2 regions of the Myxococcus sp. CA056 genome follow, and region 1 is predicted to be linked to the other one. Evidence: riboswitches for the same ligand, from Rfam matches in the RefSeq annotation. Region 1 holds a riboswitch; the other holds the start of a gene.

Region 1 (7,450 bases):
GGCCCGCACGGAGTCCTCGCCCTTCACGTAGGGCACGCCGAACAGCGCCCGCATGGAGTCGCCCTGGAAGCCCTCCACCGTGGCCTCGAAGCTGAACACGATGCCGGTGGCCCGCGAGTGGAATTCGTTGAGCAACTGGGTGGCCTTGGCCGCGCCGATGCGCGGAGCCAGCGCGCCAAAACCCACCAACTCCACGTGCAGCACGGTGAGGGTGCGCTCCTCCAGCCCCGGCAGCCGTCCCCCCTGACGCAAGGCCTCCGACGCTCGGCGCTCCGCGATATCTGGCGGGTGGAAGCGCTCCAGCATCCGGCGCATCCGCTCCAGCGTGGCGCCGCCCTCCTTCGGGGAGAACTTCTGCACGCCCGTGGCCACCAGGTGCGCCACCGCCGAGCACGCATCCAGCATCGGCTCCAGCCCATCCCCCTTCGCGGAGGTGTTGACGTAGAGCACGCCCGCGTACGGGGGCTCGGCGCCAATGGGGATGCACAGCACGCTGTCCACGCCGTAGAGGATGACGCTCTCGCGGGCGGCGAAGCGGCGGTCGTCGCGCACGTCACCCACGGCGAGCGCGCGGCCCTGCTTCAGCGCCTCGTCGACGATGGCGTCGGACACGGGCACCTCGCCCTTGGCCAGCTTGCCCCGGTGACGCACCGCCGCCGGCACCAGCGCGCCCGTGGGGTGCTTGAGCAGCACGACGGCCGTCGTGGCGTCCGTGCGCTCCAGCAGCCGGTCCATCGTCATGTCCAGGAAGGTGGACAGCGTGGTGGCGGTGGAGAGCGCCTCCGCGGTGCGGAACATCAGCACCAGCGTCTCCTGGCCCACGCGGGGACTTGCGGGCGCAATCGGCGTGGACGCGCTGCTGAAGTCCTCGAAGGGCATGGGCCCCACGTTGTCCAACAGGCGCAGCACGTCCGCGTCCCGCACGCTCTTGGCCAGCAGCACGGAGGGGCCCACGTCCTGCCCATGGCCGAAGCGCACGACGCCGCCCGCGCCCAGGTCCACCATCTCCGTGGCCGCGTTCTCCACCGTGTTGGGCTGGCGGACCGCGAGCGTGTTCTCGCCCAGCGCGACGGTGTCCCCGGGGGACAGCTGTCGTGAGCCCTGCAAGGGCGCGCCGTTGACGCGACTGCCGTTACGGCTGCCCAGGTCCTCGATGCGGAGGATGTCCGCCTCGACGTACAGGCGCGCGTGCCGGCGCGAAACGAGGTCGCCACCCAGGACGATATCGTTCTCGTCCGCGCGGCCGAGGCTCGTCACGCCCTCGGGCAAATCGTAGGACGTATCGAAGTAGCCGGGCCCGTTGATGATGATCTGCCACATCGAATGCCCGACATTACACGACTCTCCCGTCTCATGAGAGAAGGAGACACCGCTTCGAGAGGGGGGACAGGAGTGACCCGGACTGCCGGCGCAAGTGCTTCGCGCCGCGTCAAGACTGACAGTGCTCCGGGCGACTCGCAAGTGCCCGCCAGGGCGAGTCCTCAGCGCGGCCGGTGGATGAAGACGGACTGTCCGTGGCGCACCGCGGTGAAGGCCGTCAGCGCTCTTTGGGCGGGGCCTTGGAGCACCGCGCCATCCAGCGCGAAGCGGGAGCCGTGACAGGGACACTCCATGACGCCCTCGGCCGGGAGCCAGTCCACGGCGCAGTCCCCGTGCGTGCAGATGCGCCACAGCGCCACGAAGCAGCCGGGCCGCGTGTGCACGAGCACCACGTCCAGGAGCGCTTCGGGCACGCGCACCTCGGCGTGGCCTCCCGGGGATTGAAGCGCCGGGTGGTCCGCGAGCCGCACTTCCACCCAGCCCTCCTCGGTGGTGCCCGGCACCGGCGCCCCGGGGCAGGCGGCGCCGTCGGGCGGGAGGTCCAGGACGATGGCCTCCCGCCACTCCCCGCCGCACCCCACTCCCAGCGCGGCCAGGGCACAGCCACCCTGGGCCAGCGTGAGGAGCGCGGCGCGGCGGTCCAGCTTCGTCATGGCGCGGCCGTGAGCGACACGCCGTTCACCACGGCGACGCCGTCCAAATCGAACCCGGCGGACGTGCCGGCGGAGCCGCTGGTGCCGGAGTCCTGGATGCGCACGTAGCGCGCCCGGCTCAGGCCCACGGTGGCCAGGTCGAACCCGTCTCCGCCCGCGACGGCGGGGTCCGTGGCGCTGATGCCGGCGGCGGGGTTGGCCGTCACGGGACGCACGCCCGCGCAGCCCGGGTAGTTGTTCGCCGCGTCCGAGGGGGCGCAGGGGAACTCGAACCACTGCACGCCATCGTCGCTCACGGACACCTTCGCCCGCTCGGTGAAGGCGCGAGGGCCTCCGGCGATGAGGAAGGCGTTCTCGAAGACGAGCAGGTCCACGCCCGGCCCGTCCATCACCGCGAGGTCCGTGAAGCGAAGGGTGATGGAGCCCGACTTGCCCAGCGAGAGGACGTCGAGCGAGCCGCTGTCCAACCCCGAGCCCACCGGCGGCCCGAGGACGATGGACGGGAAGCGGTCCTGTCCGAAGCCCGCGCCGGGGCCCGGAAGGAACTCCACGACCTCGTCCGCGTACGGGTCCGCGGGCACGGCGACACTCGCGTCTTCAGGCGAGCCCGAGTCCCCCGGCCCCGCGTCCTCCGAGGGCGAGGACGGGTCCTCACCACCGCAGGCCGACAGGCTCAGGAGCAGGGCGAGCGCCGCGCCCCGCTGGTGCGGCCAGGACACGCGGCGACTCACGGGGCCACCTGGAGGCGGACCAGTCGCTGGCCGTTCTTGTCGGCAACGCCCACCAGCACGTCCGAGCCGAGCGGCTCCAGCATCGTGACGGTGGTGCACTGGTCCACGTAGTCGAGCACGGCGGCGCGCGCGCCCACCGTGACAGTGTCGCTCCCCGTGCTGGTGGACAGCGCGAAGCGGGACACATCCGTGCTCACGAAGCTGAAGTTCTCGTCATACCCGCCGCGGTTGACGACGACACCCGCGCCGAAGGAGGACGCACTGTCGAAGTCGCTGCCCACCTCGATGGGCGACTGGCTGCCCAGCTCCAGCGGCGTCCCGCTGGTGATGGCCTGGGCGACGACCGACGGCGCCACGCCGTAGATGACGTTGACGAAGTCTCCGTTGAAGAAGCCCAGCGCGGCGACGCCATTGTCCGCCACGGCGGTGAAGCCGCTGGCGACCACGCCTTCGGCCGGGAAGTTGGCCACGCGCACCGTGCCCAGGGGATTCGCGGACGTCACCACGCCGTAGATGCCGAGCCCCGTGGGCAGGGTGCCCAGGCCACCACCGTTGAGGAGCACCGCGCTCGTGTCCCCGTTCGAGAAGGCCGCCGCGGAGTAGTTCTTCGGCGCGGTGAGGAAGGACGACGAGGCCGGCGTGGCGATGTCGTAGAGCGAGAGGGAGCCCGGAGACCCGGAGGCACCCGTGGTGTAGCCGGTGAAGACGCGCTGCCCGTCGTTGATGAGGTAGCCGCCCGCGTAGACCGCGACGCTGCCAGCGCGGTCCTCCGGGGTGACGACGTCATAGAGCTTGGTGGGGGACAGCTGGAGGTCGGGCCACGTGCCCATCGAATACAGCGCGGCGTCCTTGCCGCCCCCCTGCACCGCGTAGAACGAGTACGTCGGACCCGGCGACGAGCCCAGGGCGGAGATGCCATCCGGCAGCGGGGCCGTCTCGGTGGCGACGAAGCCCGCCTGGAGCTGGAGCGTGCCCAGCTTCGCGTCGTGCGGCGTCGTCTCACAGGTGACGGGGCCCGCGTCCGGCGTACCCGCATCCGGCGTGGGGTCCACGGGGCCGGCGTCCGGCGTGCCCGAGTCCACGGGGCCCGCGTCCGGCGTGGGGTCCACCGGGCCTGAATCCGGCGTGCCCGAGTCCACGGGACCGGCGTCCGGCGTGCCCGAGTCCACCGGACCTGAATCCGGCGTGCCCGAGTCCACGGGACCCGCGTCCGGCGTGCCCGCGTCAGGCACCGGGGGCTGGCCAATCGGCTCCGTCTCGCACTTCTCGTCGACGCAGACCCACTGCTGGCCCGCGGGGGGCTCGCCGTTGTCGGCGCGGCAGTCGAATGTGTCCACGCACTCGGGGTTGCAACCCGTGCCAAGCAGCGCCACCGCGAAGGTGGTCACAGCCAGCGAAACAGACTTCGTCCAGGGAGCTACGCGCTTCCAGTCAGCGGTCTTCATCGGCGTCCTCAGTCCCTCTCCGCCCCCACGGGCGGGTGGGCATCCAGGAGGACGCGGTCGAAGGCGGGCCCGGGCACACCCACGTGCACGGAAGAAAGGCTGACGCCTCCGCCGCCTCCCCTCGGAGGCCTCGGTGATGTCCGTGCCCGAAGGGCACGGGTCCTTGGCAGGTTTTCGGACTCGCAGGCGCGGATGCCCCGGGGGCACCCACCTAGTGGCCGTCGCTTCCCAGCCCCATGGAGGGACCAGTGCTTCGTGACGGCGGTCGTTCCTGCACACCGCTGCGGGGCAGTCCCGGATTCACACCGGGTTCCCTAGAGCCGCCGTGTTTCCACGTCAGCACCGAGGACGCCGGCGGGGATATGGCGGGTGACCGGCATTGTCAATGGAGCGCGGTGACGTCGATGGCATTGGACACGGGGCGACGCGGGTCCAACGGGCACGCCTCCAGCGCGGGGCCCTTCGCCTCGGGCGTGGAGTAGCCACGACGCTCGGTGAGGCGGCCGTCTCCCACCTCCACCACGAAGACGCGGCCGGCGTTGGTATCCGCCAGGTACACCGAGCCCTTCGCCACCGCGAAGCGACTGGCCACGGAGAGCACACACCCGGGCGCGCCCGGCTGACAGCCAGGGTTGAGCGCGTAGGAGGCCACGACGGTGTCGTCCTTCACCAGCACCAACCCGGTGGAGCGCACGGACGTCGCGATGTAGCCATTCTCCGGGTCATAGAGGGCCTCGCCGATACAGGCGACCACCAGCTGGTCCCCCACCGCCTCCACGTAGCCCGCGTTGAGGCAGCGCTCCGCGCCCAGGTCGATGGCGCTCATCGCGCCGGTGGAAGGGTCGATTCGCGCGAGCATGCCCGGCCCGTTGGGACGGTAGTCATTGGCGGGATTCAGATTGGTGAGCGCCACGTACACGGCGGAGCGCGTCGCCGTCACCGAGTACGGCAGCGGCATCACCGGGCCTCCGCCAAAGGGCTTCAGGTCCAGGCCCGCGAGCGACAGCGTGTCCACCTTGCGCGGCTGCTCGGGGTTGGAGATGTCCACACGCGCCACGGCGTTGCCGTGCTGGAAGTTGGAGCTCGCGGTGCCGAACAGCGGGATGAAGAGCGTATCGCCGAAGCGCGCGAGCGCCTGGGGACTGGTGTTCGCGCCCAGGTTCACCTGGCCCACCGTGCGCAGGCCCAGGCCATTGCCCTGCGCCGTGCCCTCGCGCTTGAGCACCTGGAGCGTGTTGTTCACCGAGTCGACGACGTACACGTAGGGCGGGTCCACGAGGATGTCGTTGGGCGAGCCGGAGACCACGCCCAGCGAGTCCTCCTCGACGAGGGTCCCCAGGTTGCCTCCCGCCGCCTGGAGCAGCTTGCCGTTCGTCATGTCCGCCGCCAGCACGAAGCCGTCCCATGACGCGAGCGACTGCACACCCGCGCCGAACTCGCGCCGGGGCCCCAGCTGGTCCGTTCCCGCCTGGATGCCCACGAGCTGTCCGTTCGTGAAGCACGCCGTCACCACGTCGTATGCGCACCGTCCGGCGTGACACGACTGCACGTCCGGACACGCGACGCCGCACGCGCCGCAGTTCAGCACGTCCGTCCGCGCATCCACGCACGCACCACCGCAGCGCAGCAGCCCCTCCGAGCAACCTTCGCGACACGCGCCCGCCTCGCACACCTGACCTGTGGCGCAGGCCGTGCCGCAGGTACCGCAGTGGGCCACGTTCGTCGCGGTGTCGACACAGGCGCCATCACAGGACTCGGTGCCAGCGCGACAGCCGCAGACGCTGTCCTGACAGACTTCGCCCGTGGAGCAGGTGTTGCCACAGGCGCCGCAGTGGGCGGTGTCGCCGCGCAGGTCCACGCAGGTGCCGTCGCAGACCGTGAGGCCGGCGGTGCACACCACGCCTTCATCCGGGCAGCCGGTGAGCACGAGGGCCAGGAGACAGACCGACAGCAACGCCAGCGGCGTGGACTCAAGGGGACGGAGCGCGCGGGGCATGGGAGTCCTCGGAGGAGGGAGACGACGTGGGGTTCGGCTCGAGCGACACCGCGAGCGTCGCGTAGGCCGCGCGCCCTGGCAGTGGGAAGCCGGTGAAGTCCTGGGCCCGTGAGTCGAGGAGGTTCTTCACCTCGACCGACAGGGTGACGTCCGGAGCGTGCAGGAAGGTGCTGGAGGCACCCACGCTCCAGAGGGTGCGTGACGGCAGGCCGCGCGTGCCGGTGCGGTTGACGAGCTGCGTGGCCTGGTACAGCACCTCCGTGCGGGCGTTGAGCCAGTCGGGCCCGGCGCGCACGCGGCCCACCCACTTGTGGCGCGGGCGGTAGGGCAGGTCCTGATTGTAGAAGCGTGGGTCGCCCAGGCGGTTCTGCGTGCGCAGCCACGTGTAGCTGCCGCTCGCGGACAGCCAGGAGAAGGGCCGGGCCTCGCCTTCCAGCTCCACGCCCCACACTCGGGCGGCGTCGAAGTTGTAGGGCCGCGCCATCATCGGGGGATACAGCTCGTAGGCGATGAGGTTCTCGTACAACGCCGCGAAGCCGCCCGCCGTCGCGCTCCAACGGGGCGCACCCGAGACACGCTTTTCGGAGTCCCAGACCAGGGCCGCGTCCGCGTACAGGGCGCGCTCGGGCTTCAAGCCGGGGTTGGGCAGGAGCGTGCCCTGGCGGATGTACAGCTCTAGGAACGAGGGCGCGCGGTGGGACTGTCCCGCGTTGGCGCGCAGCCCGAAGCCACCGCCCAGGGACACCGCCGCGCCGAGCTTCGGAGAGAAGAGCCAGTAGGGCCCCACGCGCTCCAGCCGCAACGAGGGCACCACGTCCAGCACGCCGCCGAACAGGGCCCACTCGTCCATGACCATGACGCTTCCGCGCCACCAGCCCGCGGACTGCGCGCCCCGGGCCTCGGTGACCTGCTCGCTGGAGGAAGCCACGGTGGTGGTCAGCGTGTGAGCACCGCCCAGCGGAGTACGCCCCTCCAGTTCCACGCCGCCGACGAGGTGGCGCTGCGGGCCTCCCGCGCCGAGGAGGCCGCCTGTGACCTCCAGGCCATCGCGTCGGAAGAAGCCTCGCGCGCTGCCTTGCGTGCCCGTGCCACCGAGCGCTCCCGACCAGCGCACCCCGAGCGAGAGCCGGTCCAGGTCCTGTCGCCCGGCGGACTGGGGATTCTGCACCGTGCCGGGAATGGCGCGGTCCTCCAGGGCCAGCTCGGAGAGCACATCCAGACGCGAGCCTCCGGGCAGTCGACGCCGGTAGCGCAGCAGCACGCCGCCACCCTTCGCGTCGTTGCGGGCACGGGCCTCGGCGGTGA
Region 2 (7,450 bases), on a different contig from region 1:
TGTCGGGCACGTCCCCCACCATCATCACCGGAGTCCCCTCTGACGGTGTCCGCGACTTGCGCGCGGCCGTGCTCCGCGCCGGGGCTTGCGGCGGCGCTTCCCACGCCAGTCCCGCCCCGTAGCTCAGGCGCGCCAGGTCCCAGTGGGCGCTGGCGTCCGGGGTGAAGAGGCTCCAGCGCAGCGTGGGAAAGCGCCCCACGAGAAAGGGCGCCGCCAGCCTGACGACGAGGTGCTCCGGCCGGTACCATGCGACATACCGCTCCGCGCCATCGGACGCTCCCCGCCGGAAGCGGACGCGAATCACGAGGTTGCGCACGTCCCGCCGCACCGCGCGCTCCATCCGCCGCAGCCGCTGGACGTCCCGGTCCAACTCCCGCTCCAACAGCCACCGCTCCCCGTGGGTCAGCCGCCAGAGCACGCGGTACAGCAGCGCCCAGCGCTCCGGCTCCCGATGACACACCACCTTCTCCGCCAGCCCCAGGAAGTCCCGGGGCACCACCGGCAGCGCGCCGGTGCCCATGCCGCTCACGAGCGCATCCACCCGTCCATCCCACGGGCCCCGCGCTTCCTCGAAAGACACCCGCTCCGGGGGCAGACACCGCGCCAACAGCCCCCGCGCTACTTCCCGAAACGATGCCAGCTCCGGCGCCACGCTCACCCGCACCTGGACCTCCTGGTCGCTCAGCGACACACGCCGCGAGCCACCCGTGGAGGGTGCTCGCGCGCGTGGAAGGCTTCTACCTTCCAGGTCTGACATCACCATCCCACCCGTGACGTCGTCGGGCCCTCGCGGCTATTCCTCCTTCGCGAGCGCATCCACCTGCTGCTGGAGCCCCTCCATCTCCTCGAAGAAGGACTCCACGGGCTGGGCGCGGGTCATGCGGAAGGCCGGCGGCAGCAGCGTGCGCGGGAAGTCCAGCGACGTGCTGAAGGGCTCGTTTCCCAGCAGGTCGTTCGCGCGGGACAGGGCGCCGAAGGCGAGCGTCACCACGACGAGCACTCGAACCAGTCGCCCGGGTTCCCACCGCGCCACGTAGCGCAGGTGCCAGAAGAGGCCCCAGCCCATGAGCGAGAGGAACGTCGCGTGATGCAGCCAGGACAGGCCCGAGCCCAGCCCCAGGCTGAAGCCCAGCGCCGACACGAGCGGTGGCAGCGCCACGGCCCCCAGCAGCACCAGGCTGCCGATGGTGGCATGCGTGCGGTAGTGGAACCGGCGGCGGGAGATGCGACTGGCGACGGCCCAGCCTCCCGCCCACAGCAACGTCAGCGTGAGCGGCGTCACCACGGCCACCGTCAGCTCGCCCCAATCCGTGCGGCCGTAGTTGCCCAGGTGCGTCTCGAGCGAGCTGACGAAGATCAGGGCCAGCATCGCGATGGGGAACGCGCGGGCGTGCTCGAACACGCGCTCCCGGGGGGCGACGGCCGAGGTGATGACGGTGCCGGGCACGGCGTGGTCCCTGCGCCGGAAGCGCAGCACCGTGTCACCCACGGCCACGCGCGTATCGGGCGCCAGCTCCAGTTCGGCGAGCGGTGCCCAGGGCTCCACGCGCCAGGTGCCGTTGTGGCTGCCCACATCCCGCACCACGAGCGCGCCGTCCTCGCGCCGCTCGATGCGCAGGTGTTCGGGGGAGACCTTGGGGTCATCGAGGATGACGTCGTTCGAGTACGCCCGGCCAATCGTCGCAGGGAAGCGCTCCAGGCGGTGGCGCTCGTGGACGGAATCCCCTTCCAGCACCTCCAGGAAGATCATTTCGTCCACGACAGCCCCTCCAGGTAGCGGCGCGCCAGCTTGCGCGCGTTGTCCGCCGTGAAGCCGCCCAGCGTGAGGCTGGTGTCGACGCCGCTGGTGCTGGCGTTGAGCGCGGCGGCGCGCAGCACCAGGTCATAGAGGCCCGGGAAGCGCTTGTAGGCGCGCAGGCACAGCGCGGCGCGGACGGGCAGACCCTCCACGTCCACGAACTCCGTCGTGCAGCGGAAGTTGGTCACGTCCTCGCGCGAGGCCTCCACCGTGTCCGGGTCCTGCGCGTACAGCGCGCTGTAGAGCGAGGAGAAGCGCAGCGCGCCCAGCTTCTGGCTGGAGGCCTGCTGGTGCAGGAAGGCCACCACGCCCGTGCGGTGATGCGAGGACAGGTAGATGTCCTCCTCCGAGGAGCACTGGTAGTTCGTCACCGTGTAGGGCACCTCCGGGTCATGCGGCGTGTCGCCCCAGCACTTGAGAAAGGGAATCCACCGGCCGGGGACCTGGTAGCTGCCCAGCTTCTGCTTCGGCACCGGGGCCGCCATCAGCTGCTCGGTGAGGCGCTGCTGGTTGTCGACGAGCTGCGCGCGCACCGTGTCCACGAGCGTGCGGGCCTTGTCCGGCTTCGCCTCCAGTGCACGCGCCAGGAGCGCGCTCGCGTGCTTCACCGGCACCAGGAAGCCGAGCTGGTTTCCCATGGTGGCGACGTTGACGCCCACCACGCGCCCCTGCCCCGTGAGCGTGGGCCCGCCGCTCATGCCCGGATTGATGGCGCCGCTGAAGTGGATGCGCTCATAGAGCGAGTCCTGGATGAAGCCGTTGTAGGTGCCCTCGACGATGGTGGTTCCCAGGTCATGGGGATTGCCCATGGCGAACAGGCGCGTGCCCTGCTGCGGCTCGCGGTCCTCCAGCGCGAAGAAGTCCTTCACGACGTCATCCATCCGGATGACGGCCAGGTCATGCACGACGTCCACGTCCACCAGGCGCGCCGGCACGGGTTCGCCGCCGCTGCGCAGGACGAGCTCCGCGGTGTAGTCCTCCGGGTGGAGCACCACGTCGGAGACCACGTGGTAGTTGGTGATGGCGTGCCCGCTGGCGGAGACGAAGAAGGCCGAGCCGATGGACGAGCGCGTACCCGAGCGCCGCTCGATGATGCGCACCTGGGCGACGCGGTTCTGGATGCGCTGGAACAGCTCGTGGGTGGCCGGTGGCAGCACTGCCGGAGGGGACTCGGGCGCGGGAGCAGGCGCGGAGTCGGGTTCGCTTCGAGCAGGGGACTGCACGCCCGGTTCCGAGGGAGCGACCGACGGCGCCTGCCCAAGCACGGCGACGAGGAGGAGGACGAACATGGATGCCGCGCACGCTATCCCAGCGCCGAGCGCCTGGGCACCGAGTCGCGCACGGCCCGGAGCATGAGGCCCGCGTGCGCTCGCCGACCCACCTGCCCTGTTGGCGGCGTGCCTGCCAGCGACTACGTTCCGCCCCGCCGAAGGTGCCTCGCGGGGGTCCGCGAGGTTTAGCAAGGGAATCCGGTGTGAATCCGGAGCTGCCCCGCAGCGGTCAGTGGGAACGAACGCCGTCGAACGCACTGGCTCCGGAGCGGGCTGGGAAGGGACGGCGCCTAGGAAGCCAGCGCGCACCGTGAGAGCGGCGCGCGCTGGACAGGCCCACGGAGCCCGAAAACCTGCCTCCGGCCCACGCGGGACGCCTGATGCGCCCCGGGTGGAGCTGCGCCCCCGGCCTTCGCGGGAAGGCCCGGCCATCCCTCACGGCCCGTCGCCGCCGCCACCCGTGCGCGCGCTGCGGGCCAGGAGTCCATCCCATGAGCAGCATGCAGCCGTCGCTTCCATCGTCCGCCACCGAGACGCGGATGGTGGACATGGTGTTTCCCGATCAGACCAACCACTACGGCACCCTCTTCGGAGGACAGGCCCTGCGGCTGATGGACATGTCCGCGTTCATCACCGCCAGCCGCTACACGCGCCGCACCGTCGTCACCGCGTCGAGCGAGCGCGTGGACTTCCACACGCCCGTGCGACAGGGACAGCTCGTCGAACTGGTGAGCCGCGTGGTCTCCACCGGCCGCACCTCCGTCACCGTGGACGTGGAGCTGTTCGCCGAAGACCTCCTGTCCGGCGCGCGCGAGCTGTGCACCCGCGGGCGCTTCGTCCTCGTCGCGCTGGATGAACACCGCAAGCCCACCGCTGTGCCGTCGCTGGCGCCAGAACCGAACGCGTAGCACTCGGGTGAACGTCGCGGCATGACATCCCGATGAATCGACCGGCCCACCTCGTTACTCGCGGAGGTGGGCCACCTCGCGGAGAAGGGATGCCTCGCGGAAGTGGGCCATCCACTCGTGGACGACCTCGCGACGCGCGCGCGGCGTCGTCACGCCTCGGAAGTACCCTGCCCCGCCCGCATCCGGCGCCACGCCGCGTACGACGCCACCAGCGCCCCGGCCAGTGCTCCCGCGAGCGCCCCCAGCACCCGGCGCGGCACCACGCCCGGCGCGGTCGTCGCCTCCAACCGGAACGTATCCAGCGACGCGCGCACCCCCGGAGCCAGCGACTCCCAGCGCACCGCCGGCGCGCTCACCACCACCACCACGTGCCGGCCCTCGGACGCGAGCCCCGCCACCAGCACCGTGCGAACCTGTCCCGCCTCGCGCAGCGTGCCCAGCACCTCCACTCGCGGAACGATTCCACCCACCCGGTCCACGCGCTCCGGAGACAGCGTCACCCCCAGCTCCCGCTGGAAGTGCTGCATCACCGCCGACGCGAAGTCATCCCGCTCCGAAGGACTGGCGGAGAAACTCCGCTCCACCACCGAGACCAGCATCGTCGCCGCCTCGGGCCCCTCCCCATCCGCCAGCGCCGCCGACAGGCTCCGCGTCGCCTCCGCGTCGAGCGACACCGCTCCCGCCACCGAGCCCACGTAAGGCTCCCACCGCACCATGTGGAAGCGCTCCGGCGGCCGCAGCACGTAGCCGTCTCGACGCAGCTCGGAGCCGAGCGCGCCCGACAGCAGCAACCAGCCTCCAGCCGCCCACGCGAGATTCACGCCGCGAGCATAGGCCCCCCGCGTCACATCCGCAGGCCAGGTCATGGGCCCCGAGAAACGACGAACCCACGGATACCCCGTGCCCCCGGGCGCGGCGAAGTCACCGCTCACATGCCTTCGTTGTGACATCCCCGGGCGGCGCGGGTAACCTCGCGCCCAGATGACTCCTGCAGCCCGGGTGGAGATGGAGGCACGCGCCGACCGAGCCCTGCGCCGTGGCGAGCTCGTCGAGGCGGTCGACCTCTACGAGACGCTCACCCATGCCTTCCCGGATGACGCCTCGCTCGCCGACAAGCTCGCCAACGTGCGCGAGTCCCTGCTCCCCCTGGAACTCCAGAAGCTGGAGGCCGCCCGCCCGCCCGAGGAGCCGGAGCTGCCGGTCGGTCCCTCCTCACCCGCGCAAGAGGGTGAGCGCCTGTTCGCCCTCGGGGACTACGTGGGGGCCGCCGCCGCCTATCGCCGCGCCCTCCAGGAGCGTCCGGACAACGAGCTCTTCAAGGAACGGCTGCTCGAGATCTTCCAGATGGCCCGGGAGATGCCCCTACAGTCACCGACAGACAAGGCCCTTCCCAAGGCCCCTCAGCCCCGTCTCCAAGCCCTCCTCGACAGGGTTGCTTCTCGTCGCCGCCTCAAGCGGGACTGATGGAAGCTCGCGTTTCCACTCGGAAATCCGACCTGCCGAATGATTCGCGCGTTGCACCCCGGCTCCGGGGCCTCCTATCATCAGGTCCGACGTCGCTGTCATGGTGGGCCACCCTCCCTCTGACACCCGCGTCCGACCCCTATGGCCCGTTCCCTGAGACTCGGAGTCCTCACCGGTGGCGGAGACTGCCCCGGGCTCAACGCGCTCATCCGTGGCCTCGTCAAGCGGGGCACGCATGAGTTCGGCCATGAGTTCGTGGGCATCGAGAACGGTTACATGGGGCTGGTGGAGCCAGACCTCACGCGTCCCCTCACCGAGGAGGACACGCGGGGAATCCTGCCCAAGGGCGGCACCATCCTCGGCACGTCCAACCGCGCGAACCCCTTCCTCTATGCCTTCCGCGAAGGTGGCCACTGGGTGGAGCGCGACGTGTCCGACGCGGTGCTGCGGCGCTGCGAGGCGCTGAAGCTCGACGGAGTCATCGCCGTGGGCGGTGACGGCACGCTGTCGATTGGCCACCGGCTGAGCGAGAAGGGCCTCAAGGTGGTCGGCTGTCCGAAGACCATCGACAATGACTTGAGCGGGACGGACCAGACGTTCGGCTTCGACACCGCGCGCCTCATCGTCACGGAGGCGTTGGACCGGCTGCACTCCACCGCCGAGTCCCACGACCGGGTGATGCTGGTGGAGATCATGGGGCGCCACGCGGGCTTCCTCACGCTGGAGAGCGGGCTCGCGGGCGGGGCCGACGTCGTCCTCATCCCGGAGATTCCGTACCGGGTGGAGGCCATCGTGGAGAAGCTGCGCCGCCGCGCCACCCGCCGCCGCAGCTTCTCCATCATCGCCATCTCCGAGGGCGCGTTCCCCGTGGGCGGCACGCTGGCCGTGCTGGACCGGGCCGAAGACGTCCCCGGGCGAGGCGTGGTGCGACTGGGCGGCTCCGGCAAGGTGTGCGCGGATCTGCTGGCGCAGCACATCGAGGCGGAGATTCGGGTGAATGTGCTGGGGCATCTCCAGCGAGGAGGAAGTCCGAGCGCGGCGGACCGCGTGCTGGCGACGCGCTATGGTTGTGGGGTGTTGGACCTGGTGCGCGACGGACAGTGGGACCACATGGTGGCCCTGCGCGCCGGGCAGCTCGTCGCTGTACCTCTGAGCGAGTCGCGAAAGGAGCGCCGGGTGGACCCATCCGGCGAACTGGTGCGCTTCGCCAAGAGCATGGGCATCAGCTTCGGGGACTGAGGGAGGGGCAGGCACAACCGCCGCATGTCATGACGCTCGTCGGCCGCCATATCGGTCGTTATCGCATCCTCGAGCAACTCGGCTCGGGGGGCATGAGCGTCGTGTACAAAGGGCTCGACACGGCCCTGGACCGTGAAGTCGCGGTGAAGGTGCTGCACCCGCACCTGGCCGGCAAGGACGAGTCGCGCAGGCGGCTGGCCCGCGAGGCCCGCGCCGTGGCGAAGCTGCACCACCCCAACATCCTGGAGGTGTTCGACTTCTCCGCCGCGGACGCGCAGGACGCGTTCATCGTCACCGAGTACATCCGTGGCCGGACGCTCAAGACGGTCCTGGACGAAGGTCCGCTGGATCCGCCGGAGCTGGCGGCGATGATCATCCACGAGTTGGCGGCGGCGCTCGCGCATGCGCACGAGGCCGGCGTCATCCACCGCGACCTCAAGCCCGAGAACGTCATGGTGCGCGAGGACGGCATCCTCAAGCTCATGGACTTCGGCATCGCCCGGCTGCTCGACATCGAGGAGCGGATGACGGTGACGGGCTCGCTCGTGGGCTCGCCCGCGCACATGTCCCCGGAGATCATCGAGGGCCTGGAGGCGGGCCCCGAGGCGGACGTCTTCAGCGTGGGCATCATGTTCTACGCGGCCATGACGGGGCGGCTGCCCTTCTCCGCGCCCAACACCACGGCCACGCTCAAGCGCATCCTCGACGGTGACTACGAGGATCCGCGCCGCCGCCTCCCCGCCCTGTCGGACGAGCTGGCGGACATTTGC

The links. Region 1 has a riboswitch for cobalamin ahead of HUA76_RS12475 (hypothetical protein). Riboswitches for the same ligand answer to the same signal wherever they lie in the genome.
Region 2: linked by a shared signal. The riboswitch ahead of HUA76_RS38110 (acyl-CoA thioesterase) and the one ahead of HUA76_RS12475 (hypothetical protein) in region 1 are both predicted to bind cobalamin.

What each region holds. Positions count from the first base shown of each region.
Region 1 is NZ_JABUMT010000002.1:1,214,245-1,221,694, reverse strand. Features, by position in the region: gene HUA76_RS12490 (FHA domain-containing protein) at 1-1,320, opposite strand, end outside; gene HUA76_RS12485 (ubiquinol-cytochrome c reductase iron-sulfur subunit) at 1,482-1,973, opposite strand; gene HUA76_RS12480 (cell surface protein) at 1,970-2,704, opposite strand; gene HUA76_RS12475 (hypothetical protein) at 2,701-4,149, opposite strand; cobalamin riboswitch at 4,297-4,511, opposite strand; gene HUA76_RS12470 (MXAN_6577-like cysteine-rich protein) at 4,532-6,145, opposite strand; gene HUA76_RS12465 (TonB-dependent siderophore receptor) at 6,120-7,450, opposite strand, start outside.
Region 2 is NZ_JABUMT010000016.1:71,487-78,936, reverse strand. Features, by position in the region: gene HUA76_RS38125 (DUF4130 domain-containing protein) at 1-691, opposite strand, end outside; gene HUA76_RS38120 (FHA domain-containing protein) at 794-1,759, opposite strand; gene HUA76_RS38115 (S1C family serine protease) at 1,747-3,087, opposite strand; cobalamin riboswitch at 3,229-3,428, shown strand; gene HUA76_RS38110 (acyl-CoA thioesterase) at 3,561-3,977, shown strand; gene HUA76_RS38105 (hypothetical protein) at 4,127-4,843, opposite strand; gene HUA76_RS38100 (hypothetical protein) at 4,959-5,441, shown strand; gene HUA76_RS38095 (6-phosphofructokinase) at 5,583-6,680, shown strand; gene HUA76_RS38090 (serine/threonine-protein kinase) at 6,710-7,450, shown strand, end outside.